DNA from 2 places in the Streptomyces sp. NPDC059037 genome. Region 2 is predicted to be linked to the other one. Evidence: riboswitches for the same ligand, from Rfam matches in the RefSeq annotation. Region 2 holds a riboswitch; the other holds the start of a gene.
What was found. Region 2 has a riboswitch for S-adenosylmethionine ahead of thrC (threonine synthase). Riboswitches for the same ligand answer to the same signal wherever they lie in the genome.

Region 1: it holds a riboswitch for S-adenosylmethionine, as region 2 does, so the genes downstream of both, ACFWY6_RS27855 (aminotransferase class V-fold PLP-dependent enzyme) here and thrC (threonine synthase) in region 2, are expected to answer to the same signal.

What each region holds. Positions count from the first base shown of each region.
Region 1 is NZ_JBHYIG010000156.1:5,091-20,394, forward strand. It holds gene ACFWY6_RS27805 (C40 family peptidase) at 1-965, opposite strand, end outside; gene ACFWY6_RS27810 (NYN domain-containing protein) at 1,260-2,609, opposite strand; gene ACFWY6_RS27815 (hypothetical protein) at 2,644-2,883, opposite strand; gene ACFWY6_RS27820 (rhomboid family intramembrane serine protease) at 3,022-3,753, shown strand; gene ACFWY6_RS27825 (Lrp/AsnC family transcriptional regulator) at 3,750-4,031, shown strand; gene ACFWY6_RS27830 (small secreted hydrophilic protein) at 4,113-4,451, shown strand; gene ACFWY6_RS27835 (ATP-binding protein) at 4,375-5,889, shown strand; gene ACFWY6_RS27840 (response regulator transcription factor) at 5,886-6,548, shown strand; gene ACFWY6_RS27845 (SLC13 family permease) at 6,646-8,058, shown strand; gene ACFWY6_RS27850 (glycerate kinase) at 8,234-9,439, shown strand; gene ACFWY6_RS27855 (aminotransferase class V-fold PLP-dependent enzyme) at 9,391-10,800, opposite strand; SAM riboswitch class IV at 10,991-11,107, opposite strand; gene trpD (anthranilate phosphoribosyltransferase) at 11,194-12,258, opposite strand; gene ACFWY6_RS27865 (cytochrome bc complex cytochrome b subunit) at 12,394-14,028, opposite strand; gene ACFWY6_RS27870 (Rieske 2Fe-2S domain-containing protein) at 14,025-15,086, opposite strand; gene ACFWY6_RS27875 (c-type cytochrome) at 15,083-15,304, opposite strand, start outside.
Region 2 is NZ_JBHYIG010000076.1:52-15,355, reverse strand. It holds partial or broken gene ACFWY6_RS18000 (FTR1 family protein) at 41-586, shown strand; gene ACFWY6_RS17995 (polysaccharide deacetylase family protein) at 660-1,421, shown strand; gene ACFWY6_RS17990 (MFS transporter) at 1,394-2,602, opposite strand; gene ACFWY6_RS17985 (hypothetical protein) at 2,677-2,961, opposite strand; gene ACFWY6_RS17980 (hypothetical protein) at 3,356-4,618, shown strand; gene ACFWY6_RS17975 (helix-turn-helix domain-containing protein) at 4,714-7,821, opposite strand; gene groL (chaperonin GroEL) at 8,163-9,788, opposite strand; gene ACFWY6_RS17965 (cold-shock protein) at 10,099-10,302, opposite strand; gene ACFWY6_RS17960 (MoaD/ThiS family protein) at 10,753-11,028, opposite strand; gene thrC (threonine synthase) at 11,126-12,457, opposite strand; SAM riboswitch class I at 12,451-12,580, opposite strand; gene ACFWY6_RS17950 (glucosyl-3-phosphoglycerate synthase) at 12,736-13,680, shown strand; gene ACFWY6_RS17945 (trehalose-6-phosphate synthase) at 13,821-15,227, shown strand.

The DNA of each region.
Region 1 (15,304 bases), on a different contig from region 2:
GGCTTCGGGGCGTGCAGCACCTGGCCGTTGCCCGCGTAGAAGCCGACGTGCGCGAGGCTGTTGAAGAACACCAGGTCGCCCGGCTTCAGCTCGGAGCGGCCGATCTTCGTGCCGTCGTTCTGCTGGGTGTAGGTGGTGCGGGTGATCTGCACACCGGCCTGGTTGTAACCCCACTGCGTGAGGCCGGAGCAGTCGTAGGAGTTGGGGCCGCTGCCGCCGGAGACGTACGGCTTGCCGAGCTGGGTGGCGGCGGCGCTCAGGGCGGCCTGGCCGCGCTGCGATGCCGGGGCCTCCTTGCCGAGGTCCACGCGGTCGCCGGCGGTGCGGCTCGCGCGCTGCTCCTTGGCGGCGAGCTCGGCCTTCTCCTTGGCGGTCAGCGTGTTGAGCAGCTTCTGGGCGGCGCCGAGCTTGCTCTGGACTTCCTTCTTCTTCTTGCCCAGTTCCTTGCGCGTTTCCGCGAGGTCGCTGAGCTTGTCGGACGCCTCCTTGCGCTCCTGCGCGAGGGTCCGCTGCTTGTCCTGGACCTTCTTGAGCGCCTCGACCTGCTGACTGCTCAACTGGTCCATGGTGGACGCCTTGTCGAGGTAGTCGTCCGGGTCGGCCGAGAGGAAGAGCTGGACGGAGGGGTCGATGCCGCCGGAGCGGTACTGCGCACTGGCCATCGAACCGAGGCCGCTGCGCAGGTCGTTGAGGTCCTCCTGGCCGCGCGCGACCTTGTCCTGAAGCTCGCCGATCTCCTTCTCGAGCTTCTCCTGCTTCTCCTTGGCGCCGTTGTACCGGTCGGTGGCCCGGCCCGCGTCCTCGTAGAGCTTGTCGACCTTGGACTTGACCTCGTCCTTGCTCGGCTTCTCGCTCGGCGAGGCGTTGGCGGCCTGCGAGGTGAGTGCCACGGCAGCGGCGGCGGTTGCGGTGAGCACGGTCACACGGGCGCGGCTCGGCTGCTTGGGTCGACGGTGGGACGCCACGAAGGCGGCTCCTTCTTCCTCCAGCCGCCTACCGAAACCCGGTGGGCGGGTACCACCGCTGTCACCCCGGATGGGCGATCCACCGAGCGGAGGTTCGAGGCGAGACCCTAGTGACGTTCTTGTGATCAGTTCAAATCCTGATCAGCAAAAAGTGGCCGGTCGGGCGCATTCTTTACCGTTGACGCACAGGCGGTGATGGGCACTTGACGCTACGTTGCGTGAGCGTCGCCCCAATTCGGGCATAGGGAACAGGAGTTACTCAGGCACCCTTAGCCGCACAGAGTCGGGCGTACGTCAGCCGCGCGAAAGCCGCTTCAGGAGCACGACGGAAGCGACGGGCCGCGCCCCCGCCTTCGCGATCCCGTCGGCCACTTCGCGGTCGGTGGAGACGACGACCACGGGGCGCCCGGGAGGCTCGGCGCGCACCAGCTGGCGGATCAGTTCGTCCGCCGTGACGCCCGGCTTGGAGAAAAGGACACGCACCCCGCGCGGCGGCGCGAGCAGGACGGGCGCGGCGAGTTCGGCCCCGTCGAAGACGCAGGTGACCTCGGCGCCGGTCTGGGCGGCGAGCTGCGAGAGCGAGCCGAGCAGGCGGAGGCGCTGCTTCTCCAGGGGCATCGTGGGATAGCCGGTCTTGGTGACGTTGTAGCCGTCCACGACCAGATGCGCCTGCGGCAGCGCGAGCAGTTGGTCGAGGATGGCCGGATCGTTCTCGGAGAGCGCGCGGGCCGCGATGTCCTTCGGCGTCATCCGCCCCGGCTCGACGGCGTCCACGGTCTCGGCGGGCCGCACCGACACGGGCGGCAGGGCGAGTTCGCGGCGCAGCCCCTGGGTGGCCTCCAGGACCGTGTCCAGGAGCAGCCGCACCCGCATGTCCTCGACGCTGCGGCCCTCGCGCGCCGCCCTGCGGCTGGCTTCGAGCGCCGCCTCGGTCTCGCTGAGCCGGGCCTTGAGCCGCCGGCTCTCGCTCTCCGCGGCGGACACCTGCGCCTGGCCCTCCGCGCGTACGGCGTCGGCCTCGGCCGCCGCCTTGCGCAGCGCCGCCTCGCCGCGCTTGACGTCGCTCAGTGCGCCGCGCAGCTTGCGATGCATCGATTCGGCTTCCTTCTTCGCCGACTCCAGCTCCGTGCGCAGCCGCTCCGTCTCGGCCTTCGTCTGGCCGCGGGCCGCCGCGAGCTCCTCGCGCAGCCGCTCCAGCTCGGCCCGGGTCTCGTCGTCGACGCGCTCGGCGTCCGCCCGCTGGGCCTCCTCGCCCGCGGCGGTCACCAGCTTCACCCAGCCGGTGGGGCGCAACACATAGGCCGCGGCCGCCACGTCGAGCGGGTCCGCGGCCGGGGGCGGGGAGCCCGCGTCCAGGGCGCCGGTGAGCTCGGGCTGCGCCTCTCTGAGACGTTCGCCGATGCGCTGCCGGAAGAGCAGGTCGCCCTCCAGGGCGGCCGCCATCGCGTTGCCGGCGAACTTGGTGCGCCGGGTCGGCGTGAAACGGGCGTACTGCCGCAGCTGTGCGGGCAGTTCGCTCACCGTGAGACCACCGAAGCCGTCCGAGACGATCTGCACGACCCGGCGGCGCACTCCGTCGGGCAGCGGGCGGTCGAGCACCTCAGCGGCGCCGTCGTCCGGCTCCCCGCTCGCGCTCTCCACCATCGCTCACCCCACTAGCTGTGCGGGGCCCGCTCCCTCAGGAGCCGGCACCCGGCCTGTCCACGAGTTCCACCTTGTCCACCGCGTTGCACCAGCGGCAGCGGACCGACTCGATGGTCTCACTGACCACCTCACGTTCCTCGACGTTCGACTCACCGGCCAGGTCGAGGTGCACATATTCGACGACCTTCGAAGAGCGGGTCACGTCGAAACGCGTGAGGTTGCCGCAGAGCGTGCAGCGCCACCGGGTGGTGTCGGTCGGCAGAGGAACCGTCATCGTGGCTGTTCGCTTTCCTTCGGGATTCCATGGTGCGTGGTGCCCGTAACCCTAAGGCCTGTAAGGGTCTCCATGCGGCGGCCTCCACAGCGGCGAGGCGGTCTGTACGGGTAGCACCCCTTACGTCATGCTCTGTTCATGATCAACACATGGGGTGCGACGGCGGTCCGGCTGATCAGGGGCCAGTCGGCCCCGGTGACGTACGGCCTGATGGTCGCCTGCTGTCTGGTCTTCATGATCTCCCCCGTGTCCGGGTTCAACCCCGTCTACGGCACCGGCGACCAGCTGCTCGCCGCGCAGCAGGACTACTTCGCGCGGTGGGGGGTGGTCCCCTCCGAACTGATCAGCGGGGTGCCGCGGGCCGCGCGCGGCCCCCTCACCGCGCTCTTCGTGCACGGCAGCTGGGTGCATCTGCTCGGCAACATGCTCTTCCTGTACGTGTTCGGGGCGATGGTCGAGGAACGGATGGGGCACCTCCAGTTCGCGCTCTTCTACGTCGGCTGCGGCTATCTCGCCCTGCTCGCCTACGCGGCCGCGCACGCCGGCTCCGACCAGACGCTCGTGGGCGCGTCGGGGGCGATCTCGGCGGTGCTCGGCGCCTGCCTGCGGCTCTTCCCCAAGGCGCGGGTCACCAGCCTCTTCCCGTTCCTCTTCTTCCTTCCGCTGCGCTTTCCCGCCTGGGTGGTGCTGCCGTTCTGGGTGACGCTGCAGTGGCTCGCCGCGCTGCAGGGCGGGCAGGGTCCCGGAGTCGCCTATCTGGCCCACCTGGTGGGCTTCTCGCTGGGCTTTCTCTACGCGTGGGTGCGGTATGGCCGGACGGATAGAGTGAAGAGGCCAGCACCGGCTACCGAGGGAGACAGTCAGCCGTGATCACCGCGATCGTGCTCATCAAGACCAGCGTGGACCGGATCCCCGAGATCGCCGAGTCGATCTCCGCCCTCGACTGCGTCAGCGAGGTCTTCTCCGTGACCGGCACCTACGACCTGATCGCCATGGTGCGCGTCGGCCGCCACGACGACCTGGCCGATGTCATCCCCGGCAAGATCAGCAAGATCCCGGGCGTGGAGGCGACGGACACGCATGTCGCGTTCCGTACGTACTCGCAGCACGACCTGGAGGCGGCGTTCGCGATCGGCCTCGACTCCTAGGCCTCCGCACGGGCGTCGGATGAGGGTTTCTTCATCTGCGGCTCATGCTGCCGACGCGCTGCGCCCCGCACCCTCGCTGTCATGGTCTTCTCCCACCGCATGGCCGCCTTGGCCGCCGTCGTGGCGATCCCCCTCGGCATCGCCACGACCAGCTACGTACTGACCGACAGCCCCGAGCCCCCCAAGGCGCCGCCCAAGGTGGAACTGGACAGCGGCTCGCCGTCCTCGAAGCCGTCCTCGACGTCCTCGCCTTCAGCGCCGTCCTCGAAGCCCACCGCCCCCCGGCCGACGCCGAGCGACGAGACGGTGTCCCCACCGCCGGTGAGCGAGAATTCCCCGGGCGATGACAACGACGACGACGGCAGCGAAGGCAGCGGCCGGGGCGACAACGACGACGACGGTCCCGGTGACGACGGCTGAGCGCCCGCACCGCCGGATATCCGCCCGTGTCCGCATCCTGCTCTGGCTGCTCGTGGTGATGACCGTCGCGCTCACCGCGGTCGCGGCCACCACCCGCTCCGTCCTGCTGCGCGACGTGGACCACCGCATCGACCGGCTGCTCGCCCAGGAGACCGCGGAGTTCACCAACCTCGCCCGCGAAGGAGTCGATCCGCACACGGGCGAGAAGTTCAGTGCTCCCGACCCCCTCCTGCGGCTCTTCCTGTCCCGGCAGTACGCCGACCCCGACGAGGAGCTCCTCGGTCTGGTCGGCCGCCCTGGCAAGGCACCCGCGAAGAAGGAGCAGTCGCGCGAGCCACGGATCGACCATCCGCTCGCCGAGGACACCGCCGCCCTGCGCACGGTCTTCGAGTCCCCCGACGCGACCGGCACGCTGCACCGCGACCGCGGCGAGGTCCGCTGGGCGAAGGTGGAGATCGCGGCGAGCGCGGGGCATCCGGCGGCGGCGTTCGTCGTCGCCTTCCACCCGGCGGGCGAACAGGCCAAGGCGGGCGACGTGTTCACGATGCTGCTCGCCATCTCCGGGGTCGCGCTCCTGATGACCACCGGCATCGGCTGGGCGGTCGCGGGCCGCATCCTCAAGCCCGTGCGTCTGGTGCGTACGACCGCCGCGCAGCTCACCGAACAGGATCTGACCCAGCGCATCCCCGTCCAGGGGCGGGACGACATCGCGGCGCTCGCCGAGACGTTCAACGGCATGCTCGACCGTCTGGAGCGCGCGTTCGCCGCGCAGCGCGAGTTCGTCGACGACGCCGGGCACGAGCTGCGCACGCCCATCACCATCGTGCGCGGCCATCTGGAGCTGATGGGAGACGATCCGGGCGAGCGCGAGGAGACCGTCCGGATCGTGATGGAGGAGCTCGACCGGATGAGCCGCATCGTCGAGGACCTCCTCCTCCTCGCCAAGGCCGAGCGCCCCGACTTCGTCACCCCCGAGCCGGTGCAGCTCGCCGAGCTGACCGCGGACGTCTTCGTCAAGGCGCGGGCGCTCGGCGACCGCGACTGGCAGCTGGCCGAAGTGGCCGACGGCGAAACCGGTCTCGACCCGCAGCGCATCACCCAGGCGATGGTGCAGCTCGCCCAGAACGCCGTCCAGCACACCGTCCCCGGCCAGCGCATCGGCATCGGCTCACGCAGCACGGCGGGCCGGATCGAGCTGTACGTCGCCGACAGCGGGCCCGGCGTCCAGGCGCAGGACGCGGCGGTGATCTTCGAGCGGTTCCGGCGCGGCACCGCACGCCGCGGCGCCCGCGCCACCGGCGCCGGGCTCGGCCTCGCCATCGTGCGTGCGATCGCCGAAGGGCACGGCGGCCGGGTCGAGCTGCGGCCCACGGCGTCGGGCTCCGGCGGCGCCACCTTCGTACTCGTACTGCGAGAACAGGAACCAGGACTGCCATGAACCGGATTCTCATCGTCGAGGACGAGGAGCGCATCGCCTCCTTCGTCGAGAAGGGCCTGCGGGCCAACGGCTTCACCACCAGCGTCGTCGGCGACGGCGAAGCGGCCTACGACTACGCCCTGACCGGCGGCTTCGACCTGGTCGTCCTGGACATCGGGCTGCCCGGCAAGGACGGCTTCACTGTCCTTCGGCAGCTGCGCGAGGCCCGGGTGACGACCCCGGTGATCGTGCTGACCGCCCGCGACTCGGTCCGGGACACGGTGGCGGGTCTTGAGGGCGGCGCCGACGACTGGATGACCAAGCCGTTCCGCTTCGAGGAGCTGCTCGCGCGGGTGCGCCTGAGGCTGCGCACGGCGGCGGGCGCCCCGGAGGTGACGGTGCTGCGCGGCGGGGATCTGACGCTGGATCTGCGCACCCGCAGGGCGCGTTCGGGCGAGCGGACGGTGGACCTGACGGCACGTGAGTTCGTGCTGCTCGAACTCTTCCTGCGCCATCCGGGGCAGGTGCTCTCGCGGGAGCAGATCCTCTCCCATGTGTGGGGCTACGACTTCGACCCCGGGTCCAACATCGTGGACGTGTACGTACGGGCGCTGCGCAAGAAGCTGGGCGCGGAGCGGGTGGAGACGGTGCGCGGGATGGGGTACCGGCTGCCGGGGTGAGCGCCCGGCCTGCCGGAGTGAGCGCCCGGATCACCCGGTGAAGTTCCTTTCATCTCAGGCTCATTGAGGGCTCACGGCGGGGCCCGAGGCTTCCTGTGTGACCCTGAATCCCCGCCAAGCCATCACGCTGTGCATCGCGCTGAGTCTGTGCGCGCTGCTCGTGGTTCCCGGCAACTTCCCCGGCCTGAGCGGCGACGCCCGCCTCACGCTCGCCGTGTTCGCCCTGGCGACCTGTGCGTGGATCGGTACGCCGATCGACGACACGTACATCGCGCTGGGCGCCGGCCTCGCGCTCACCGCGACCGGGGTGATCAGCAGCGACACGCTCTTCGGCACCCTCGGTGACGAGACCGTCTGGCTGCTGATCTGTGCCTTCGTGCTCGCGGCGGCCGTGGCCCGCAGCGGTCTGGCGGGACGGGCGGCGGCCTTTCTGGTCAGCGGGGCGCGCAGCGTACGGCAGTTGACGCATCTGACGACGGCGGCGCTCGTCGTGACGGCCTTCGCGGTGCCGGCCACGTCGGGCCGCGCCGCGCTCGCGCTGCCCGTCTTCCTCGCCCTCGCCAAGGTCCTCGCCGACCGGAAGCGCCTGGTCGTGATGCTCGCCCTGCTCTTTCCGACCGTCATCCTGCTCTCCGCGGTCGCGACCCTGATCGGCGCGGGAGCGCATCTGATCACGGTTTCGGTCCTGTGGGAGGCGACCGGGGAGCGGATCGGCTTCACGCAGTGGCTGCTGCTCGGCCTGCCGCTCGCCATGGCCTCGTCCCATCTGGCGGCGGAGGCCGTCCTGTTGACGACGACGCGGCGCGCGGACCGCAAGGGTCCCGTGCACATCACCGTCGAGCAGCTCCAGGAGCACAGCGAGCAGCCGGTCACCGGCCCCTGGGAGCCCGCCGAGACCCGCTGCGCCCTGCTGCTCGCCACGGTCGTCACGCTCTGGTGCAGCGAGCCGCTGCACCAAGTGCCGCCCGCCGTGGTCGCGTTGATCGGCGCGGTCGTCGCATCCTCCCCCGCACTCGGCACCGTACGCCTGAAGGACGCCCTGAAGACGGTGCCCTGGTCGCTGCTGCTCTTCATGGCGGCGACGATGGCGATGGGCGTCGCGCTCGCCGACTCGGGGGCGGCGAAGTGGCTGGTGGGCGGGGTTCCGCTGGATGTGCCGCCCTGGCTGTTCCTGACCGTGGTCGTCGGGGTCAGCACGGCCGCGCACCTCGTCCTGCAGTCCCGCTCGGCGCGTTCTTCGGTCCTGGTCCCGCTGGTCGTCGCGGCGGCCGTCGGCGCGGGCGTCAACCCCGTCGCGGCCGCCCTGGCGTCCACCGCGGCGGCGGGCTTCTGCCACACGCTGCCCGCCTCCGCGAAGCCCGTCACGCTCTTCGCCGACATCCCCGGCACCCCCACCTACACCCCGCGCGACCTGCTGCGCCTCTCCGCGGTCCTGGCACCGCTGACGGCCGCGCTCGTACTGCTCTTCGCCGTCGCGCTGTGGCCGCTGCTCGGCGTGCCCGTTCGCTGAGCGCTGTGCTGGAACGTCACCTGCGGGCCGGTGGGGGCTTGGTCGCTCCCCCACGTTCTCGGCTGCGCTCGAACAGGGGGGACCCCCTTCGCGGCGGAGCCGCCAATGTCACAGCCCCGCGCCCCTTCGGGCGCTACCCCCTCGCCCATCGGTTCCCTCTGCCCTGGAGACCCCCATGCTGACCCGTTTCGCCATCGCCCCCAGCGGCTTCAAGGAGTCCCTGTCCGCGCACTCCGCGGCCGAGGCCATCGCCGAAGGAGTACGCCGTGTCGTCCCGCACGCGGTGACCGATCTGATCCCCCTGGTGGACGGCGGCGAGGGCACCGCGCGCGCCCTGGCCGCCACCGGCGGCGGCCGCCTGGTCGCACTGCCCGCGACGGGGCCCGTCGGCCAGCGGATCGGCACGCACTTCGCGCTGCTCCCCGACGGCACGGCGGTCGTCGAGATGGCGGCGGTGGCCGGGCTCTCGCTGGTCCCGCGCGATCTGCGCGACCCGGGCGCCACGACGACGTACGGCGTCGGCGAGCTGATCGGCGCCGCCCTGGACGCGGGGGCCCGCCGCATCCTGGTGGGCTGCGGCGACTCCGGAACGTCGGACGGCGGCGCGGGCGCCCTGCAGGCGCTCGGCGCCCGGCTCCTGGACGCGGACGGCTGGGAACTCCCGCCCGGCGGACGTGAGTTGACCCGCCTGAGCCGCATCGACCCGGCAGGCCTCGACCCCCGCCTGAAGGACACCGAGATCCGGGTCGCCTGCAACCCCTTCAACGTCCTGACCGGCGAGCGCGGCGTCGCCCGCGTCTTCGGCCCCCAGAAGGGCGCCACACCCGCCCAGGTCGAGGTGCTCGCGGCCGCCCTTGAGCACTGGGCGCACCTCCTCACCCGCGACCTGCACGCCACGACGGACCTCGCCCTCGGCCCCGGCACGGGCGCATCCGGCGGTCTCGGCGCCGGCCTCGCCGCGCTGGGCGCCGAGCTGCTCCCCCGCTTCGACGTCCTGCTCGACCACCTGGACCTGGACGCCCGCCTGGCCCGCGCCGACCTCGTCGTCACCGCCGAGGGCGCCCTCGACCACCAGACGCCGCACGGCAAGATCCCCGCCGAGGTGGCAAGGCGCGCCAAGCGGTCGGGCCGTCCGGTGCTCGTCCTCGCGGGCACCATCGGCCAGGGCGCGCACCACGTGCGGGCGGCCGGCGTGGACGCCTACAGCGCGATCCTGCCCGCCCCGGTCTCGCTCACGGAGGCGCTCGGCCGGGGCGGCGAGTTCCTCACCGACGCGACCGAGCGGGCCCTGCGGATGATCCAGATCGGCACCCGGCTGCCGTCCTCAATGACTCAGGCCCCGGTGGTGTCCGGCACGCAACGCCCGTCCTCGGTGCGGTAGTTCCACCGCGCGCCGTCCGCCACCAGCTCCTTGACGGCGCGCACGAAACGCTCGACGTGCTCGTCAGGGGTGCCGGCGCCGAAGCTCACCCGGATCGCGTTCAGCGACTTCTCGCCGGGCGCGGCCTCGGGGGCACCGCACTCGCCCTGGGTCTGCGGGTCGCTGCCGAGCAGGGTGCGCACCAGCGGGTGGGCGCAGAAGAGACCGTCGCGTACGCCGATGCCGTACTCGGCGGAGAGCGCGGCGGCGAAGTGCGAGCTGTTCCAGCCCTCGACGACGAACGAGATGACGCCGACGCGCGGGGCGTCGTCGCCGAAGAGCGAGAGCACCTTCACCGCGGGCACCTCGGCGAGGCCCTCGCGGACCTTGGCGATGAGGTGGTTCTCGCGGGCGACCAGCTCGTCGAAGCCCGCCTCGGTCAGCGCCTTGCAGGCGGCGGCGATCGAGTACACGCCGATGACGTTCGGCGAACCGGCCTCGTGCCGCGCGGCGGTGTCGTGCCACTCGACGTCCACGCCGCCGTCCGTGCGCCGGGCGACCTTCCGGGATGCGCCGCCGCCGGCGAGGTAGGGCTCGGCATCCTGCAGCCAGTCGGAGCGGCCCGCGAGAACGCCCGAGCCGAAGGGCGCGTACAGCTTGTGACCGGAGAAGGCGACCCAGTCGACGTCCAACTCGCGTACGGAGACGGGGTGATGGGGCGCGAGCTGCGCGGCGTCCAGGACGATACGGGCGCCGTGCGCGTGGGCGGCGGCGGCCAGCTCCTTCACCGGCCACAGCTCACCGGTGACGTTCGACGCACCGGTCACGCAGACCAGGGCGGGCCCAGTGGGGCCTCCCCTGCTCGAACGAAGTTGAGAGCTTGGGGAAGGGTCGCGGTCGGCGAGCGCATGCTCCAGGGTGGCGACGGCCTGGTCGGCGGTGCGCGGCGCGTTCAGGTACGTCACGCGGGCGTCGCGCCAGGGCAGCAGCGAGGCGTGGTGCTCGGTCTCGAAGACGAAGACCTGGCAGTCGGCGGGCAGCGCGGCGGCGAGCAGGTTGAGCGAGTCGGTGGTCGACCGCGTGAAGACGACCTGGTCGCCCTCGCGGCAGTCGAGGAACTCGGCGACGGTGACCCGGCTGTTCTCGAACAGGTCGGTGGAGAGCTGCGACAGATACCCGGCCCCGCGGTGCACGCTGCCGTAGTACGGCGCGTACGCGGCCACGTCGTCCCACACCCGCTGCAGCGCGGGCGCGCTCGCCGCGTAGTCGAGCGCGGCGTAGGTCACCTCGCCACCGGTGACGAGCGGCACGGTGACGTCCCGGCCGAGGACGGCGAGGGGGGCACAGACGGACGAGTCGGCGGCTACGGCGGAAACAGACATGGCGAACTCCCGTGGGAAGGCAGGCGAGTTCACTGCAGCGACGCCCGTGCGACACGCAGGGCGGTGCAGTGATGAAGAGAAAAGGGGGTGCGGAAAAGGGGCCGGAAAGCCCTATCGCATTCGCTTGCTCACGAGACTGCTCCCTTGAGGACCAGGACCCCAGGGATGCGACACTCATCGAGTGCGCAGGGGTCCGCGCTTGCCATACGCCTTGCTGCGTACGGCCTGGTCTTCACCCGGGGCACCCCGCCACGGACGGAGGGTTGCCGGACAGCAAGCCGGGGCCTAATCGCTGTCACTCATGACCTGTTGAGCATCTTGCCACACGATCTTCGACGCGCAAGGCGCAGTCCAGAATCCGGACTGCGCCTTGCGTCACATGCGGGGCCCGTGTCAGCGGTTGCTGGCCGCCACCCAGCGCTCCAGGGCCTTCTTCGCGGCCCCGGAGTCGATGGACTCGGCCGCCCGCACCATGCCGGCCCGGATCTGCTCCACGAGGCTCCCCTCGCCCGGCGAGAGGGCCACGAGCGCCGCCGCCGAGTTGAGCAGCACCGCGTCCCGCACCGGCCCGGTCTCCCCGTCGAGCAGCCGCCGCGCGACCTCCGCGTTGTACGAGGCGTCGGCGCCCCGCAGCGCCTCGATGGGCACCAGGTCGATCCCGACGTCGCGGGGGTCGAAGGCCTCCTCGCGCACGGCGCCGTCACGCACCACCCAGACCCGGGAGGTCGACGTCGTCGTCAGCTCGTCGAGCCCGTCGTCGCCGCGGAAGACGAGCGAGGAATGCCCGCGCTCGGCGAAGACACCGGCCACCACGGGCGCCATCCGCGGGTCGGCGACACCGACCGCCTGGGCCCGCACCCTGGCCGGGTTGGTGAGCGGACCGAGCAGGTTGAACACGGTCCGGATGCCCAGCTGGCCGCGCGCGGCGCCCGCGTACCGCAGCGCCGGGTGGAACTTCACCGCGAAGCAGAAGGTGATGCCCGCCTCCTCCACGACCTCGACGACCCGCTGCGGCGTGAGCTCCAGGTTCACGCCGAGCTTCTCGAGCACGTCGGAGGCGCCGCTGGCCGACGACGCGGCGCGGTTGCCGTGCTTGACGACCTTCGCGCCCGCGCCGGCGATGACGATCGCGGACATCGTGGAGATGTTGACCGTCTTGGCGCCGTCGCCACCGGTGCCGACGATGTCGACGGTCTCGCCGGGCACCTTGATCACATTGGCGTGCTCATACATGGCGCGTACGAGACCGGAGATCTCCTCGACCGTCTCGCCCTTGGCCCGCAGCGCCACCACGAAGCCGGCGATCTGCGCGTCGGTGGCCTCGCCGCGCATGATGCGGTCCATGGCCCAGGCGGTGTCGTCGGCGCTCTGGTCGCGCCCGTCGAGCAGACCGTTCAGTACGTCGGGCCAGGAACGGCCCGCCGCGGTATTGCCTCCTGCGGGGGTCACAGCGCTCATCTGCCGCTCCTGAGTTCGTATAAATGGGCCAAGGACACCCTATCCAGGTCCGGGGACGGCAAAGAGCCCCGTCCGCGCAATGGACGGGGCTCTTGCCGTGGCGACCTTGTGGTCAGAGCTCTGCGAGCTCAGGGATCAGTGGTGGCCGTGGCCGCTCGTGATCTCCTTGTACTCCTCGACGGTGGGCTTGGGGATCTGGCTGTCTTCCCCGTAGTAGCCCTTCGAGAGCTTGGCCCGGAGCTTCTGCGAACCGGACACCTTGCGCTCGACGCCGTTCTCGTCGACCGTCGGGCCGATCTCGATCGGCGCGTACTGCTCGTGCGCGGTGAGCGTGTGCAGCTGCTCCTGGTTGAGCGGCTCGTGGACCTCGATGAACTCACCGTGCGGCAGGCGCTTGATGATGCCGGACTCGCGTCCGTGCAGCACCTTGTCCTTGTCGCGCCGCTGCAGACCCAGGCAGATCCGCTTGGTGATGATGAACGCCAGCACCGGGAAGACGAAGAAGGCGATGCGCACGAACCAGGTGATCGAGTTGATCGACAGGTGGAAGTGCGTGGCCCACAGGTCGTTTCCGCCGCCGATGAGCAGCACGAAGTACCAGGACATCCATGCGACACCGAAGGCCGTACGGGTCGGGGCGTTGCGCGGGCGGTCCAGGATGTGGTGCTCGCGCTTGTCGCCGGTGACCCAGGACTCGATGAACGGGTAGACCGCGATCGCGACCAGGACCAGCGGGAAGATGATCAGCGGGATGAACACGCCGAGAACGAGCGTGTGACCCCAGAGGTTGATCTCCCAGCCCGGCATGAAGCGGATCAGGCCTTCGGAGAAGCCCATGTACCAGTCGGGCTGGGCTCCGGTGGAGACCTGGTCCGGGCGGTACGGACCGAGCGCCCAGATCGGGTTGATCGTGGCGATCGCCGAGATGGCCGCGATGATGCCGAAGACCAGGAAGAAGAAGCCTCCGGCCTTGGCCATGTAGACCGGGAGCAGCGGCATGCCGACGACGTTCTTCTCGGTCCTGCCGGGGCCCGCGAACTGCGTGTGCTTGTGGAAGAAGACCAGGATCAGGTGGGCCACCAGGAGGCCCATCATGATGCCGGGCAGCAGCAGGATGTGGACCGAGTAGAACCGGGCCACGAAGTCGCCGCCGGGGAACTCCCCGCCGAACAGGAACATCGACAGGTACGTACCGACGATCGGTACGGACAGGATCGCGCCCTGCATGAAGCGGACACCGGTGCCGGAGAGCAGGTCGTCCGGGAGCGAGTAACCGGTGAAGCCGGTGAACATGCCGAGGACGAGCAGCAGGAAGCCGAAGACCCAGTTGACCTCACGGGGCTTGCGGAAGGCACCCGTGAAGAAGACGCGCATCATGTGCACGAACATCGCCGCGAGGAAGATCAGCGCCGCCCAGTGGTGGATCTGCCGGATCAGCAGACCACCGCGCACATCGAAGCTGATGTGCATGGTCGAGTTGAACGCCTCGGACATCAGCTGTCCCTGCAGCGGGACGTAGCTGCCGTGGTACTCCACCTCGTTCATCGACGGGTGGAAGAACAGCGTCAGATACACACCCGTGAGGATGATGATGATGAAGCTGTAGAGCGCGACCTCACCCAGCATGAAGGACCAGTGGTCCGGGAAGATCTTGCGCATGTTGGCCTTGGCCAGGGAGTAGATCCCCAGGCGGCCGTCCGCCCAGTCGGCGACCCGCTCACCGGCGGGCGCTTCCTTCTTGCGGCTGTTGTCGTTCGCCGAAGTGCTCATCCGCGCTCCCAGAAAGCAGGACCGACGGGCTCTTCGAAGTCGCCGAGCGCCTCGAGGTAGCCCTCGTCGTTCACGCCGATGCGCAGCTGCGGCAGTGCGTGACCGGCCGGGCCGAAGATCACTCGGGCACCGTCGGAGAGGTCGAAGGTGGACTGGTGGCACGGGCAGAGGACGTGGTGCGTCTGCTGCTCGTACAGGGAGATCGGGCAACCCACGTGGGTGCAGATCTTGGAGTAGGCGACGATGCCGTCGTGCGACCAGTCGAGCTCGCGCTTGTCCTTGATGTTGTCCGGCTGGATCCGGACGATCATCAGGGCCGCCTTGGCGATCTGCACCTGGAAGTCGTGGTCGTGCTCCTCCAGGCCCTCGGGCTTGGCGAAGGTCAGCGAACCGACCGAGACGTCCGCCGGGCGCAGCGGCTCGTTCGTGTTCATGTTCACGAGCAGCTTGCCCTTGCCCCACAGGGTGTGCCGCAACTTGTCCTCGGGCAGCGGACCGAGGTCACGCAGCAGGACGATGCCGGAGAGCGGCACCATGGCCAGCGCGCCGAACATCGTGTTGCGGATCAGCTTGCGGCGGCCGAACTGCGACTCCTCGGCGCCGGCCTTGAAGTCGGCCATGACCTTGGCCTTGACCTCGGGCTCGGCGGCGATGGGGTGCCGCTCGTCGGCGACCTCCACGTCGGACATCAGGGTGCGGGCCCAGTGGACCGCTCCCGCGCCGATGCAGAAGAGGGCGATGCCGAGGGTCATCCCCAGGGAGAAGTTGAGCGCGCTGATGTGGCCGATCGGCCAGATGTACACGCTCTGGTCGACCGGGAAGGCCACGAACGAGGCGATGAAGCCGACCGTGGCCAGCATCGAGAGCAGGAACATGAAGGCGACCGCGCGCTCGGAGCGCCGGGCGGCCTTCTCGTCGATGTCCTGGACCCGATGCTCGTGGGGCGGCAGCCCCGGGTCGGCGAACGGGTTCTTCTCGTCCGCCACCGCTACCGAGCCGTGCTCGGTCTCCTGCTCGCTGGGCAGGTTCTTTTCTTCTGGAATCTCTTGGCTACTCATGACTTCTTGGCCTTTGCGGTCCGAGCGGCGACCCACACGGCGACCGCGATCAGCGAGCCGAGGCCGAAGATCCAGCCGAACAGGCCTTCACTGACCGGACCCAGACCGCCCAGCGACAGACCGCCGGGGCTCTCGGTCTCTTCGCCGTTGACCGCGTCGAGGTACGCGATGATGTCCTTCTTGTTCTTCTCCGGCATGACCGTGTCGGGGAAGGACGG
Region 2 (15,304 bases):
ACCTCATCGGCCTGCGTGAGGGCCTTGAGGCCAGCCTCGGATGGTCTTCTGGATGCGCCGTACCGCCCGGCATCTGCGGGCCGCGTTGCACGGAAAGCTGGGCCAGGCCCTGGCCATCGGCAGCGGCGCGCTGGTGGCGACCGCCTTCCTCGCCGTCGGCCGCGAAGGCCTGGAGACCGCACTGTCCGTCTGGTCCGCCGTCATGCTCGGCTGGCTGTTCTACCGGGGCGCCCTGCGGATCAACCTTGCGAAGTTCTTCACCTGGACCGGCGCCCTGCTCGTCGTCGTCGCGGCAGGAGTCCTCGCATACGGCATCCACGACCTGCAGGAGGCGAGCGTCCTGCCCGGCCTGGACAACCGCCTGTTCGACATCAGCGCGACGATCCCGCCGGACAGCTGGTACGGCACCCTCCTCAAGGGCATCTTCAACTTCCAGCCCAACCCCAGCGTGCTGCAGAGCGCCTTCTGGGCGCTCTACCTCGTGCCGGTCCTCGCTCTCTTCCTCCGCCCGGCTTCCCCCCCCCCGGCGAGTTGTCCGCGAACGCCCCCGGAATTGTCCGTGATCGGTAACAGACGCATCCCTTGACCGCCGCGCCTCATCCTCCAGGTGGGTCGCAAGCGACCGGGGAGCGGCGAGGGACCGGGGAAAAGGGGCGGACATGGCACGGCACAGTGGCGGGCGGGGCTGGTACGGCAAGCTGCTCGGGGCGGCGCTCGGGGTGACGATGCTGGCCACGGGCGCGGGGGTGTGGAGCGCGCAGGCCGGTACGGCGGACGACTCCCCGGCGGCGAAGGCGCCGAGCAGCGCCGTCAAGCCGGTCTCGAAGACCATCGCGCACGCCTCGGAGGCGGGAAAGCGCGGCGTCAACCTCACCATCGACGACGGCCCCGACCCCAAGTGGACCCCTCAAGTACTCGAAGTACTGCGGGAGTACGACGTGAAGGCCACGTTCTGCATGGTGGGGACGCAGGCGCAGGCCCACCCGGACATGGTGAAGAAGGTGGTCGCGGCCGGGCACCGGCTGTGCGACCACTCGGTGTCGCACGACACCACCATGGACAAGCAGTCCAAGGCCTACCAGTCGAAGCAGATACTCGACGCCGAACGCATGATCACCAAGGCGTCCGGTGGCGTACGGCCGATGTACTACCGCGCGCCCGGCGGAGCCTTCACCCCGTACAGCCGCACGCTCGCCGCCGACCGGGGCATGCGCCCCCTGGGCTGGAACGTGGACACCAAGGACTTCGAGCGCCCGGGCACGGACGCCATCGTCGCCACGGTCGAGCGGGAACTGCCGAACGGCCCGACCCTCCTCTTCCACGACGCGGGCGGCGACCGCACCCAGACCGTCGAGGCCCTGCGCACGCTCCTCCCCCGCCTCAAGCAGCAGGGCTACACCTTCGGCTTCCCGGTCCGCTGAGCCCCTACCGGCCGCCGCAGCAGATAGACGCCCGCGGTCGAGACCAGGACCGCCATGCACGCGATGAACACGAGACCCGCGCCCTCAAGACCGAGCGGCTCCGTCAGTACGCCGACCCCGATGACCGGCAGCGAGATGCCCGTGTACGCGACCACGAACAGCGTCGAGATCACCGCCGCGCGCCGGTCCTCGGGAGATGCGGCGGCCACCGCGGACAGCGCCCCGCGGAACGCAAGGCCCTGCCCGCACCCGCCGACCAGTGCGCTGAGCACCACCAGCGGCAGCAGGTCCCACCGCAGCGCGCCCGCGAGCAGTGCGAGGCCGGCGAGGAGTCCGGCGCAGCCCAGTGGCAGTGATCGCCCCACCCCGACCCGGCCGATCGCCAACTGCCCGGCGGTCGAGGCGAAGAAGGCAAGCGCGACGACCAGGCCGCTCACGGCGTGGTTCTCCACGTTCAGGGACTCTGCGAGGAACGCCGGGCTGACCGAGGTGAACACCCCGAACAGCGCGAAACCCACGAAGGAAGCGATCCCCGCGGGTACGAACACCGCCCGCACCTGCGGGGGCACGCCGGGCCGCTGCGGTCGTACCGTGCTCAGCGGCCGCGGCTCCCGTACGGTCTCCGGAAGCCGCAGCAGGACGACGGCCGAGGCGGCGACCAGTGCGAGGTGCACGGCGAACGGCAGATACAGCGGCCAGGCGGCGTACTGCGCGAGCACACCGGCGAGCAGCGGACCGCAGCCGAGACCGCCCATGTTGGCGGCCGTCGCCACGAACGTGGCCCGGGAGGCGCCGACGTACGGTGCCCTGTCCATCACGTACGCCGTGGCGGCCCCGGTGAACAGCCCGGCGGACAGTCCCGAAAGCAGCCGCCCCGCGTACAGCCAGCCCATCCCGACGGCGGACAGGAAGCAGACGGCGCTCGCCGCCGCGCAGGCCAGGCCCCACAGCAGCACCGGACGCCTGCCCACCACGTCCGAGACGTTGCCCGCCAGGAGCAGCACGCCGATGACCCCGAAGGCGTACACGGCGTACACGACGGTGACCGTCAGCTCGGAGAACCCGAACTTGTCCTGGTAGAGGCTGTAGAGGGGGGTCGGCAGTGTGGTGCCGGCCATGCACACGGCGAACACCGCCCCGCTGAGCAGGCACTGGCGCCAACGCCGGTGATCACCATCCATGCCGCCGACGCTAACCCCGTACACGGCCCTCGCCTGCCATGACCTGGCCGACACCGCCGCCGGGCTGCTCGCCCCTACTGGTCAGGGGCGAGCGCGGTCTTCGCTTCCTGATCGATCTTGCCGGTGATGTTGGCGACGTGGGCCAGCGCGTCCGGTGACTCGCTGACGCCCCGCACCGCGCGCCTGGCGTCGTTGAGGGCGGTGTCGCCCGAGCCGTTGAGGGTCTTCACCCCCGCGGTGTCGGGGACGAGGTGGTTGACGTTGAGGTTGTCGTGCTCCTGGGCGAGCGCCCCGGAAGCGGAGGCGCCCGCCATGGCCGCGGCGGCGGCACCCGTCAGCAGAATCTTGGTGATCTTCATGCCAAGGGAAACGAAAAGCCCCTGACATAGGTCACTGCCCCTCACGGGGTGGTGAACAGCCACCGTCACGCGGCCCGGTCGTCTTCGCGACAGAGTTTCCGTGCCGCGGCGGGGTGCGGGCGGCCGGTCCAGGCGCCGTGTTGGCCGACGCGCCGTCGGTCGGCACGGGCCGCGGCGCCGGTGCCCCAGGTACGCCCCTGGTCGGCGGGGAACGCCCCTCGCGTCACACGCGTAATCGGCCGAAGTCGCCCTGTCCGAAAGGCTCCTGGCCCCGGCGCGGATCGCGGGGACCGGCTGCCGACGGCTACCCGGCGTACCAAAGATGGCACCGAACGTCATGACCACGCGTACGTCATCGCACTCCATCGCACCGGTACTCCCGGAGGGGACCTTCATGACCGAGCCCAACGAGCCCAACGAGCCCAACCAGCCCAGCGAGACCGACGAAGAGCAGATCGCCGAAGCCCTGAGGTCCGCCGCCAACATCACCCTGGCGCCCGGCCCCCGGGAGGTCCTCGAAGAGGCGCCCGCCCCGGACGAGGAGTGGACGCTGCCCGGCGGCAAGGCCTGGGTGTACCTCGCCAACCCCAAGTTCGGCCTGGACAAGCCGGTGATCCTCGGCGACGGGTTCAACACGGGGCCCAGCGATCTGGACTACTCCTGGGAGATCCTGGAGCGGGGCCCGTACCCGTTCATCAGCGAGCTGCGGCAGCGCGGGCGTGACGTCGTACTGATCGGCTTCGACGAGCGCAGCGCGTCCATCCTGGAGAACGCCGAGGTCGCGCGGGCCGCCATCCGCGAGGCGATCGCGCGGCGCAAGAGCGGCCATCCGCTGGCCGTCGGCGGGTTCAGCATGGGCGGCCTGGTCACGCGGTACGCGCTCGCCAAGATGGAGCACGACAGCGAGGATCACCGGACGGCGCTGTACTTCTCCTACGACAGCCCGCACCGCGGCGCCTGGATCCCGATCGCCCTGCAGTCCTTCGCCCACTACATCCGCAAGCTCAACTCGGCCTTCTCGAACCAGATGAACAGCCCGGCCGCCCGCCAGCTCCTGTGGCAGCACATCGCGGAGTGGGACGACAGCCCCGAGACCGACAAGGCGCGCACCGAGTTCATCGCCGAGCTGGAGCGGGTCGGCGGCTGGCCGCGGCAGCCCCGGAAGATCGGCGTGGCCAACGGCGTACGCACCGGCGAGGGCAACGGCATCGACCCCGGCGTGCGGGCATTCCACGGCAAGGGCCTGGCCATCACCGGCACCCATCTCTACACCCAGCCCGCGGGCGAGGACCAACTCGTCGCGCAGCTACGCGTGGTGACCCTGCGCAAGCCGCAGATCCGCACCTCGGGGCTGCCCGAGATCGACGGTGCGCCCGGCGGCACCCTGGAGGGCTTCGGCATCCTCGCCGACGAGCTGAACAAGATCCCCGCGATCATCGGCCTCGGCTCGGAGGCCGAGATCCGCGAGCACTGCTTCGTGCCCGCCGTCAGCGCGGTCGCCCTGCGTGACGTCGACACCCATCAGAAGCTGTACGAGCCTTTCCCGGAGAACTCCGAGGACAGCGAACTGGACGAGTACCTCTGCGCCTCCCAGAACGAGGGCCACACCCTGGTCACCGAGGAACTCTGCACCTGGATCATGGACCGGCTGCCGTAGCCCGGCCCGGCCCGGCCGGGCGGCAAGGGCCCCGCTCCGGGTGACGGAGCGGGGCCTCATGATGGAGCGGGGCCTCATGAGGGAGCAGGGCCGGCTCACAGCCACCGCGTCTCGCGGGCCGCCGCCCGCGCCTCGCGGCACCACGCCTCGTCGACAGGCGGCAGCTCGTCCCACGTCCACGGCTCGGCCGGGCTTCCGTCGGTCTCCAGGCCGTACGGGGCCTTCGGCGACCAGACGCGCGGCGCCGGGCGCTGCGCCACCCGGGCCTCCAGACGCTCCGCCTCCTTCGGCAGCTCCGCCTTGCGCAACGCTTCCAGCAGGGCGTCCGCGCCCTGGACGCTCTCCACGGAGACCTGGGGGACGGCGTCGCGGGCCAGCCGAGCGGCGGCGGCGTACTCCTCGGCCTCCGCCAACTCGTTGAGCAACAGGGCCAGTTGGTACGCGTCACGGGTGCGTACACGGGAGCGGGTGAGCAGCCCGTCGATGACCCGCTCGGCCCATCCGTCCTGCCCGGCATCCCGCAACCGCCGCGCCAGCGTGAGACCGCCGCCCCGCTCGGCGCTGCGCCGCGCAAGGCGCTCCACCAGGTCGGGCCGCCCCATGTCGCGCAGTTCGCCCAGCAGGAAGCTCACCCGCGTGTCGCCTGCGTCGGCCTCCGTCACGGCACGCTCGGCAAGCGCCGGGACCGCGTCCGTTCTGCCGAGCTTGGCCACCTCGGCGAGGAAGTACGCGGCCCATTCGGGATCTCCGAGGGCCACCCCCTCCGCCACGGCCCGGTCGGCGATCCGCGCCGCGGCCTCCGCCTCCCCCATCTCGCCCAGCGTCCACAGCAGGAGGGTGACGCCCGCGGCCCGGGTGACGTCGACGTGCCGTGCCGCCTCCTGGGCGAAGGGTTCCGTCAGGGCGCCCGCCACACCCGTGGCACGCAGCCCGTCCAGCATGAACGCGACGTCCTCCGAAGACCTCAACTCGACGTTTCCCGCGGCTCGTTCGGCGAGGCGGCGGGCGGCGTCGGTCATCCCGTCGTAGAAGCGCAACTGGTCGAGTACGACCCCGATGGCCTCCGGATCGCTCACGTCCGCACCGGCCGCGACCCGGCCTGCCAGCAGCCGCGCCGCCTCGGGCTCGCCCGCGTCGACCAGCTCCTCAAGGACCTCCAAGGCGCCCTCCTGGTCGCCCACGTCGACGCGCCGCGCCGCCTCCCGCGCCACGGCGGCGAGGTCGGCGCCCCGGTCTCCCACCGCATGCAGCAGCGCCAGGAGCGCGGTGGCGAGCCCCGCGTCGCCGAGGTCGGCACCGGGGAGCAGCCGGTCGGCGAGCCGGACGGCCGCGTCCAGGTGGCCCCGGCGCGTCAGGTGTCCCAACAGCCATGCGGCCAGCTGTGGTTCGGGCAGCCGCACCCGGCCCATCGGATCCCGGTCCAGGAGCGCCGCCTCCTGGCCGATCTGCGTCAGGTCGGCCAGCAGACCGGCGACCTGCTCCGGATCGGTCAGGTCCACCCGTGCGACCGCCCGCCGCACGATCCGGTCCACGGGAGCCTGCCACTTCGCGCGGGCCACACTCCACAGGAAGGCGCGGGTGCTCTCGCGCGACACGAGCCCGGCGTTCTCCGCGATCCAGAGCATCAACTCCTCGCCACGCCACACCTGGCGGGGCAGTGTGAGGAACAGGATCTCCAGCACATGCGGGTGGCCCGCGGCGATCAGCCGGCGCAACAGCAGCGTCGCCTGCTTCCGGAAGTCGCGCCGCTCGGCTTCCCTGGCCGCCACGAGCAGCTCGTGCGGGTCCGTCGTGTGCTCCTCAAGTGCCCGCCACAGCGCGGGAGTCGGCGCGGGCAGCGCCTCCTCGGAGCGCAGCGCCTGCTCCAGGTAGTCGGCGGGCTCGTACGCCGCATCGCCGCCCGCGGCCGTCCGTACGGCGACCAACGCGGTCAGTACGGAACGGATGTCCGTACGGCGGCCGTCGGGGCGCACCCCGGAGCAGAGGGAGCCCAGCGCGACGGCCGCCCAGTCGGGGTCGGCGGGCCGGTGCCTGGCATCGAGCGCGGCGTCGGCGACAGCGGACAGGAGGGCGCCGGGCAGGGGGGCGTAGTGGTGCAGGCCGCGTGCCGCGAGCGCCGCGCTGATGAGCGCGTGCTCGACGTGGCTGAAGCAGGTACCCGGGCCCGCGCCGAACGCATCCCGCAGCTCGGGCCCGCCGCTGAGGTGCGGCACGACAAGACCGTCGCGCCACCCCGCGTTCAAGGAGGCGGTCATCCGCTGGTCCCCGCTGGACTCGGCGAGCAGCCCCCAGCACTCGAGCTCCGGGCCCGTCAGCCGGTCGGGCACGGTCACTCTGCGCGTGGCGGGGGACGTGAGCAGCGCCCGGACGCGGTTGTGCGGGTCCGTCACCGTGTCGGGCCTGGCCAGGAACTCCTGGTAGGGTTCGGTCCACATGGTGCCCACCGCCACGATGCCGCGCTGTGCGAGCAGCAGTTGCCGCAGCAGGTCCGCCGCCGCCTCTGCGCCGGGTCCGCCGTGGAAGAAGCGCTGCGCCTCGTCGAGCCAGAGGACCGCGCCCGCGCCGATCCGCCCGGCACGCAGCAGCTCCAGGAGACCGGTGTGGCCCTCGGGCCGCAGCAGCGGCCGGTCGGGCGCGAGGGCGCGCAGCCCTTCGTACAGGGATCTCGTCTTCCCGGTGGAGGAGCCGCCGGTCACCATCACCAGGACGGAGCACTCCCCGGCGACGGCGGGCTCGATGCGGCGGCGCAGCTCTCCGTCGTGGCGGCGGCTCAGGTACGGGGTGAGGTACGGGAGACCGCCGGGGTCGGGTCCTGGCAGGACGGCTTCGTGCACCTCAAGGAGGGCCGGGTCCGCGTCGCCCGCGGACAGCACCGCCTGCGCCGGGGAGCGGTCATCGCGCCGCACCGGCAGGGCGGCGTCCTCCCGGCGGGCGGCCCGTTCCCACAGTTCCCGCAGCCGGGCGACGCCGTCGCCGTCGGCCCCTGTGGCGCGGGCCAGGGCGTGGACGGTGCGCCAAGTGGGCGGCGGATGGCCGTCGTTGAAGGCGTGGCTGACGGTGGTGCGGCCAAGGCGGACGCGGTGGGCCGCCGCGCGCCCGATGAGCCCGTCGATGGTCTGCCCCGCGCTGTCGCGCCGCTGCCTCAGCTCCTTGCGCAGCTGAGCGAGCGCGGCCGCGGCGTCGCCGCCCGCACCGCCCGCCACCGGCCGCCCTCCGCTTCCCCGTTCAACGGTGTCCCTGTTCAACGGCGTTCATTTTCCTCCAGGCGCACCCCGTTGCACACGGACTTCGGGACAGTCCTCACGTCCCTGCCGGACACACTCACCGAGGAGCCGTAGTGTCCCCGTCCCGTCTCGCCGTTCTCACGGCGCTCTCCCTGATCGTGGCGATCGCCCTGGACGTCGCCCTGCTCGCCGTCGCGGTCAGGACGCTGCTCGTATAGCTCGTACAGAAGGTCGTACAGAAACGCCCGAGGGCGGCACCCCTTCGTGAGAAGGAGTGCCGCCCTCGGTACGTGAAGACTGGCCTACCGAGCCGAAGAGGCTCAGAAGTCCATGTCACCGCCCGGCATGCCGCCCGGAGCGGCGGCGGCGCCCGCCTTCTCCGGCTTGTCGGCGATGACGGCCTCGGTGGTGAGGAACAGCGCGGCGATGGAGGCGGCGTTCTGCAGGGCAGAGCGCGTCACCTTCGCCGGGTCGAGGATGCCCTCGGCGATCATGTCGACGTACTCACCGGTCGCGGCGTTCAGGCCGTGGCCGACGGTCAGGTTGCGCACCTTCTCGACGACGACACCACCCTCGAGGCCGGCGTTGACCGCGATCTGCTTCAGCGGGGCCTCCAGGGCCAGCTTCACAGCGGCGGCACCGGTGGCCTCGTCACCCTCGAGCTCAAGCTTCTCGAAGACGGCGGCGGCCTGGATGAGGGCCACGCCACCACCGGCGACGATGCCCTCTTCGACGGCGGCCTTCGCGTTGCGAACGGCGTCCTCGATGCGGTGCTTGCGCTCCTTGAGCTCGACCTCGGTCGCGGCACCGGCCTTGATGACCGCAACACCGCCGGCGAGCTTCGCCAGGCGCTCCTGCAGCTTCTCGCGGTCGTAGTCGCTGTCCGAGTTCTCGATCTCGGCGCGGATCTGGTTGACGCGACCCTGGACCTGGTCGCTCTCACCGGAGCCGTCGACGATCGTGGTCTCGTCCTTGGTGATGACCACCTTGCGGGCGCGGCCGAGCAGGTCGAGACCGGCGTTCTCCAGCTTGAGGCCGACCTCCTCGGAGATGACGGTGCCACCGGTGAGGATGGCGATGTCGCCGAGCATGGCCTTGCGGCGGTCACCGAAGCCCGGGGCCTTGACGGCGACGGACTTGAAGGTGCCACGGATCTTGTTGACGACCAGCGTGGACAGGGCCTCGCCCTCGACGTCCTCGGCGATGATCAGCAGCGGCTTGCCCGACTGCATGACCTTCTCCAGGAGCGGGAGCAGGTCCTTCACGTTGGAGATCTTGGAGTTGACGATCAGGATGTACGGGTCATCCAGGGCCGCCTCCATGCGCTCCATGTCGGTCGCGAAGTACGCCGAGATGTAGCCCTTGTCGAAGCGCATGCCCTCGGTGAGCTCAAGCTCGAGCCCGAAGGTCTGCGACTCCTCGACGGTGATGACGCCTTCCTTGCCGACCTTGTCCATGGCCTCGGCGATGAGCTCGCCGATCTGGGTGTCGGCGGCGGAGATGGAGGCCGTCGAAGCGATCTGCTCCTTGGTCTCGACATCCTTGGCCTGCTCGAGCAGGGCGCCCGAGACGGCCTCGACGGCCTTCTCGATGCCGCGCTTGAGGGCCATCGGGTTGGCACCGGCGGCCACGTTGCGCAGACCCTCGCGCACCAGGGCCTGGGCCAGGACGGTCGCGGTCGTCGTGCCGTCACCGGCGACGTCGTCCGTCTTCTTCGCGACCTCCTTGACCAGCTCGGCGCCGATCTTCTCGTACGGGTCCTCGAGCTCGATCTCCTTGGCGATGGAGACACCATCGTTGGTGATCGTGGGGGCGCCCCACTTCTTCTCGAGGACGACGTTGCGACCCTTGGGGCCCAGGGTCACCTTGACGGCGTCGGCGAGCTGGTTCATGCCGCGCTCGAGGCCGCGCCGTGCCTCCTCGTCGAACGCGATGATCTTGGCCATGTGAAGTGGTCCTCCCGGACGGGGTGGAAATGCAAACGGACCGTGCCCGCGCCCGCGACGGACGGCCTGCGCGCCGTGTGGTTCCTTGCCCCACCCGGCCTGCGGACCTCGCTGACCCGATCCAAGTTCTGTCACTCTCACTGGGAGAGTGCTAAGCCCAATGATTAGCACTCGACCCCTGCGAGTGCAAGCGCCCCTGACGGATCTCAGACGTACCCGCTGACGGAGCCCGGCACGCACGAGGGGCCCGTACCCCTGTCGGGATACGGGCCCCTCGCCGTGAGTGCGTCGGTGGCCGATCGCGCCGAGATCAGACGGCGAGCTTGACCATGTCCGCCTGCGGACCCTTCTGGCCCTGCGAGATCTCGAACTCGACTCGCTGACCTTCTTCAAGGGTGCGGTAGCCGTCCATCTGGATCGCGCTGTAGTGGACGAAAACATCCGCACCACCGTCGACCGCGATGAAGCCGTACCCCTTCTCCGCGTTGAACCACTTGACGGTGCCCTGAGCCATGCCTAACTCCCCTATTACTGGCCCTTGCACGGGCCCGCACTTCGCGGACCCGGGTCAGACCTCACCCCCCCAATGGGATGTGGAGGTGTGCGCCGGAACGCGTCGACCGCGGCTGAATGTATCTGTCCAACTGCCGTCTGCAACAGGTCAATCGGACGAGAATTCCGGGCACGCCCGATCGGAAATATGCGGAGAATTTGCCGGACTTCAGGGCAAGTCGGGCCAGACAAATGCCGTGATCGGCTCAAATGGGCAGTGCACTTTGGCTACTTCTTGTCGGCACCAGACCGACTTCGTATATGCGCTCGGCACAAACGGAGAAGCTCGTTTCCCAACTGTACCGCGCTCAACCACATGGAATTGCCCCCTCCACTTCTCTCGCGGAGGGGGCAATTGAGATAACACAGGGTGCTTGCGTAAAGGATCAGCCGCCGGCACTGTGCTCGATGGTCAGCCTCCGGCGACGGCAGGAATGATCGAGACACCCGCGCCGTCCGGAGTGGCCGTCTCCAGACCCTGCTCGAAACGGACGTCGTCATCATTGACGTACACGTTCACGAAGCGGCGCAGCTTGCCCTGGTCGTCCAGGACGCGGGCGGCGATACCGGCGTGCTTCTTCTCCAGGTCGGCGATGACCTCGGAGAGGTTCGCCCCCTCGGCAGCGACCTCGGCCTGACCGCCGGTGTAGGTGCGAAGGATGGTGGGGATGCGGACGTTGACGCTCATGGGGTTCACCTCTGAGATACGGGGAGGGAGCGCCCCTGAAAGGGGCGCGGGGAACTGCGCGACCAGCCACAACGGTCCCGCAGACAAGCGAACAAGCTCAGCCTGCAAGCCCAGCGGCGCGGAACGCATCAAGGCTGGGCCGGATGGTGGCCGTGGCCTGCGAAGTGTCGGCGACCGCATCGAGGGTCTTGAGGCCGTCCCCGGTGTTGAGCACGACCGTGGTGAGGGAGGGGTCGATGAGGCCCGCCTCGATCAGCTTCTTGGTGACGCCGACCGTCACCCCGCCCGCGGTCTCCGCGAAGATGCCTTCCGTCCGCGCGAGCAACTTGATCGCATCGACGACCTGCTCGTCGTTCACGTCCTCCACCGCACCACCCGTACGCCGCGCGATGTCGAGGACGTACGGCCCGTCGGCCGGGTTGCCGATCGCCAGCGACTTGGCGATGGTGTTCGGCTTCTGGGGGCGTACGACGTCATGGCCCGCCTTGAAGGCCGCCGACACCGGCGAGCACCCCTCCGCCTGCGCGCCGAAGATCTTGTACGGCTTGTCCTCCACGAGGCCAAGCGCAATCAGCTCCTTCAGACCCTTGTCGATCTTCGTGAGCTGCGAGCCCGAAGCGATCGGGATGACCAGCTGGTCAGGAAGGACCCACCCCAGCTGCTCACAGATCTCGTACGCGAGGGTCTTGGAGCCCTCGCCGTAGTACGGCCGCAGGTTGACGTTGACGAAGCCCCAGCCCTCGCCCAGCGGGTCGCCGATGAGCTCGGAGCAGAAGCGGTTCACGTCGTCGTAGTTGCCCTCGATGCCGACGAGCTCGCCGCCGTACACCGCGGCCATGACGACCTTGCCCTGCTCCAGGTCGTGCGGGATGAACACGCAGGAGCGGAAGCCGGCGCGGGCCGCGGCGGCGCCGACGGCACCGGCGAGGTTGCCCGTCGAGGAGCACGAAAGAGTCGTGAACCCGAAGGCGCGCGCCGCCTCGAGCGCCTGCGCGACGACGCGGTCCTTGAAGGAGTGCGTGGGGTTGCCCGAGTCGTCCTTGACGAACAACTTGCCCTGCTCGACGCCGAGTTCACGGGCGAGGTTGTCGGCCTTGACGAGCTGGGTCCAGCCGGGGTTCAGGTTCGGCTTGTCGGCCACGTCGGCGGGGACGGGGAGCAGTGGCGCGTAACGCCAGATGTTGGCGGGGCCGGACTCGATCTGCTTGCGGAGCGCCTCGGGGTCACCGGTCGGCAGGTCGTAGGCCACTTCGAGCGGGCCGAAACAGGCCTGACAGGCGAAGATGGGGCCGAGGGCGTAGAGCTCGCCGCACTCGCGGCAGGAGAGGCCCGAAGCGGGGCCGAGGTCTACGGAGTTCGTAGCGGTGGTGGTGGTGTCGTTCGTTGCGACAGTCTGCGCAGCCATGGAGGCGAGGCCCTTTCTCCTCATCTTCCCCGCGGCGCATCTCGCCGCGAGACGGAATTGGCACCTTCCCCACCGTGACCTCGTCGGTCGGCGGGAGGGTTGCCGGGGCTTCAACGGGCCGTATCCCTCTGCCCCTCTGGATGAGCGCTATGGCGCCGGGCTCGCGGTCCCGGTGCATTTGTTACGCGATGGCCCCCGACATGCGATGGTCATCCGCGTTGTTCAAGACTGTAACCGAAGGCCTGGACGCTTGAGATAGTCGTCCGAACCGCGAGATGGATCACACAGAGAGGACCCTGACCTTGCTGGAAGAGGCCGAGCGCTGGCTGAGCAGGCGTTCCTGGTCCGTCGCCGACCGGCCGCTTGACCGGCTCACCGCGGCGAAGAAGGCGTCCGGCACGTCGGTGAGTGTCGTGCTGCCCGCGCTCGACGAGGAGGAGACGGTCGGCGAGATCGTCGCGGAGATCCGCCGTGAGCTGGTCGAGAAGGCCCCGCTCGTCGACGAGCTCGTGGTGATCGACTCGGGCTCGAAGGACCGCACGGCCGAGGTCGCGCGCGCCGCGGGCGCGCGGGTCGTGCACCGGGACGAGATCCTCCCCCGCATCCCGGCCGTGCCCGGCAAGGGCGAGGTGCTCTGGCGTTCGCTCCTGGTGACCGGCGGTGACATCGTCGCGTTCGTCGACGCGGACCTGAAGGAGTTCTCGGCGGACTTCGTCTCGGGCATCGTGGGCCCACTCCTGACCGAGCCCGATGTGCACTTCGTGAAGGCGATGTACGACCGGCCCCTCGGCGAGGCAGCAGGTCAGGGCGGCCGGGTCACCGAGCTGATGGCGCGCCCGCTGCTGAACATGCACTGGCCGCAGCTCGCGGGCTTCGTCCAGCCGCTCGGCGGCGAGTACGCGGCGCGCAGGTCGCTGCTCGAACGGCTGCCGTTCCCCGTCGGTTACGGAGTGGAGCTGGGCCTCCTTGTCGACGCGCTGCACACGGTGGGCCTCGACGCGCTCGCGCAGGTCGACGTCGGTGTGCGCAAGCACCGTCACCAGGACGGTCAGGCGCTGGGCCGGATGGCCGCGGCGATCTACCGGACGGCACAGCTGCGGCTCGCCCGCGGACACCTCGTACGCCCCGAGCTCACGCAGTTCGAGCGGGACGAGCACGGATTCGCGCCGCGCACCCACGCCGTGGACACGGAGGAGCGGCCGCCGATGGCCGACATCGCGGAGTACGCGGAACGCCGCGTGGCGTAGCCACGCGCCCAGCGGGTGCAGGCGCGGCCAGGCGCTCGGGTCTTCGCGCGACTGCTTGCTCCTGGCACGTATACGGCCGGGTCCCCGCGGGGGTCCGGCCGTACGTTTGAGGTTTCCCCGGAGGGGCTAGATTTCGGCACATGGTCTCCGAGCAGGCAGCGGCCCCGGCCGCCCAGGTCCTCGTCGCGTCCAACCGCGGCCCTGTCACGTACACCCTGGAGGAGAACGGGGAGCTGACGGCCAAGCGGGGCGGCGGCGGACTCGTCTCCGGGCTCAGCGCGATCGGGGACGAGGCGGACGCCCTGTGGGTCTGCGCGGCGCTGGGTGACGGCGACCGGGAGGCCGTGCGGCGCGGGGTCGCCGAGCCGGGCGTACGGATGCTCGACATCGACGCCGGGTCGCACGAGGGCGTGCACGCCGACGCGTACAACGGGATCGCGAACTCGGTCCTTTGGTTCGTCCACCACATGCTGTACCAGACCCCGCTGGAACCGGCGTTCGGCCCGGAGTTCCGGGCGCAGTGGGCCTCGTACGAGACATACAACCGGGCTTTCGCGGAGGCGCTCGCGGAGAGTGCCGGGTCCGGCGCCGCGGTCCTCGTCCAGGACTATCACCTGTCGCTCGTGCCCGGGATGCTCCGCGAACTCCGCCCCGACCTGCGCATCGGCCACTTCTCGCACACGCCGTGGGCGCCGGTCGACTACTTCCGGATGCTGCCGGACGACGTCGCCGAGCAGCTGCTGCGGGGCATCCTGGGCGCCGACCGGGCGGCGTTCCTGACGGGGCGGTGGGCGGACGCGTTCACCGCGTGCTGCGTGGACGCGCTCGGCGGTACGTCGGGGACGCGGATCGGGGTGCACGGGCTTGGGGCGGACGCGGATTTCCTGCGGGAGCGGTCGCGGCGGGCGGATGTGGAGGAGCGGCTGGTCGCGCTGCGGGAGCAGGTGGGTGCCGGTCGGCGGGTGATCGTCCGCGTCGACCGGACCGAACTGTCGAAGAACATCGTGCGGGGGCTGCAGTCGTATCGACAGCTCCTGGAGGACCACCCCGAGTGGCGGGAGCGGGTGGTGCACGTCGCGTTCGCCTATCCGTCCCGGCAGGACCTGGCGGTGTACCGCGACTACACGGCGGAGGTGCGGCGGCTCGCGGACTCGATCAACTCGGCGTACGGGGTGGTGGGTTGGACCCCGGTGGTGCTCCACGTGAAGGACGACTTCGCGCGGTCGCTCGCGGCGTACCGGCTGGCGGACGTGGCTCTGGTGAACCCCATCCGGGACGGGATGAACCTGGTCGCCAAGGAGGTGCCGGTCGTCTCCGACGAGGGGTGCGTTCTTGTTCTGTCGCGGGAGGCGGGGGCGTACGAGGAGCTGGGCGAGGACGCGCTGGTGGTGAACCCGTATGACGTTTCGGGGACGGCGGCCGCGCTGCACGAGGCGTTGTCGATGCCACCGGACGAGCGGGCGGAACGAACAAAGCGGCTTGCAGCGGCGGCCACGGCGCTGCCACCTGCCCAGTGGTTCCTGGACCAGCTGGGGGCGCTGGGGTAAGGGCGGCTTCCTTTCCCCAACCCCACCCCTACCCGAATCCTTTCCGGCTCCGCCGGCCGCGAGCTGACCGCAGATCA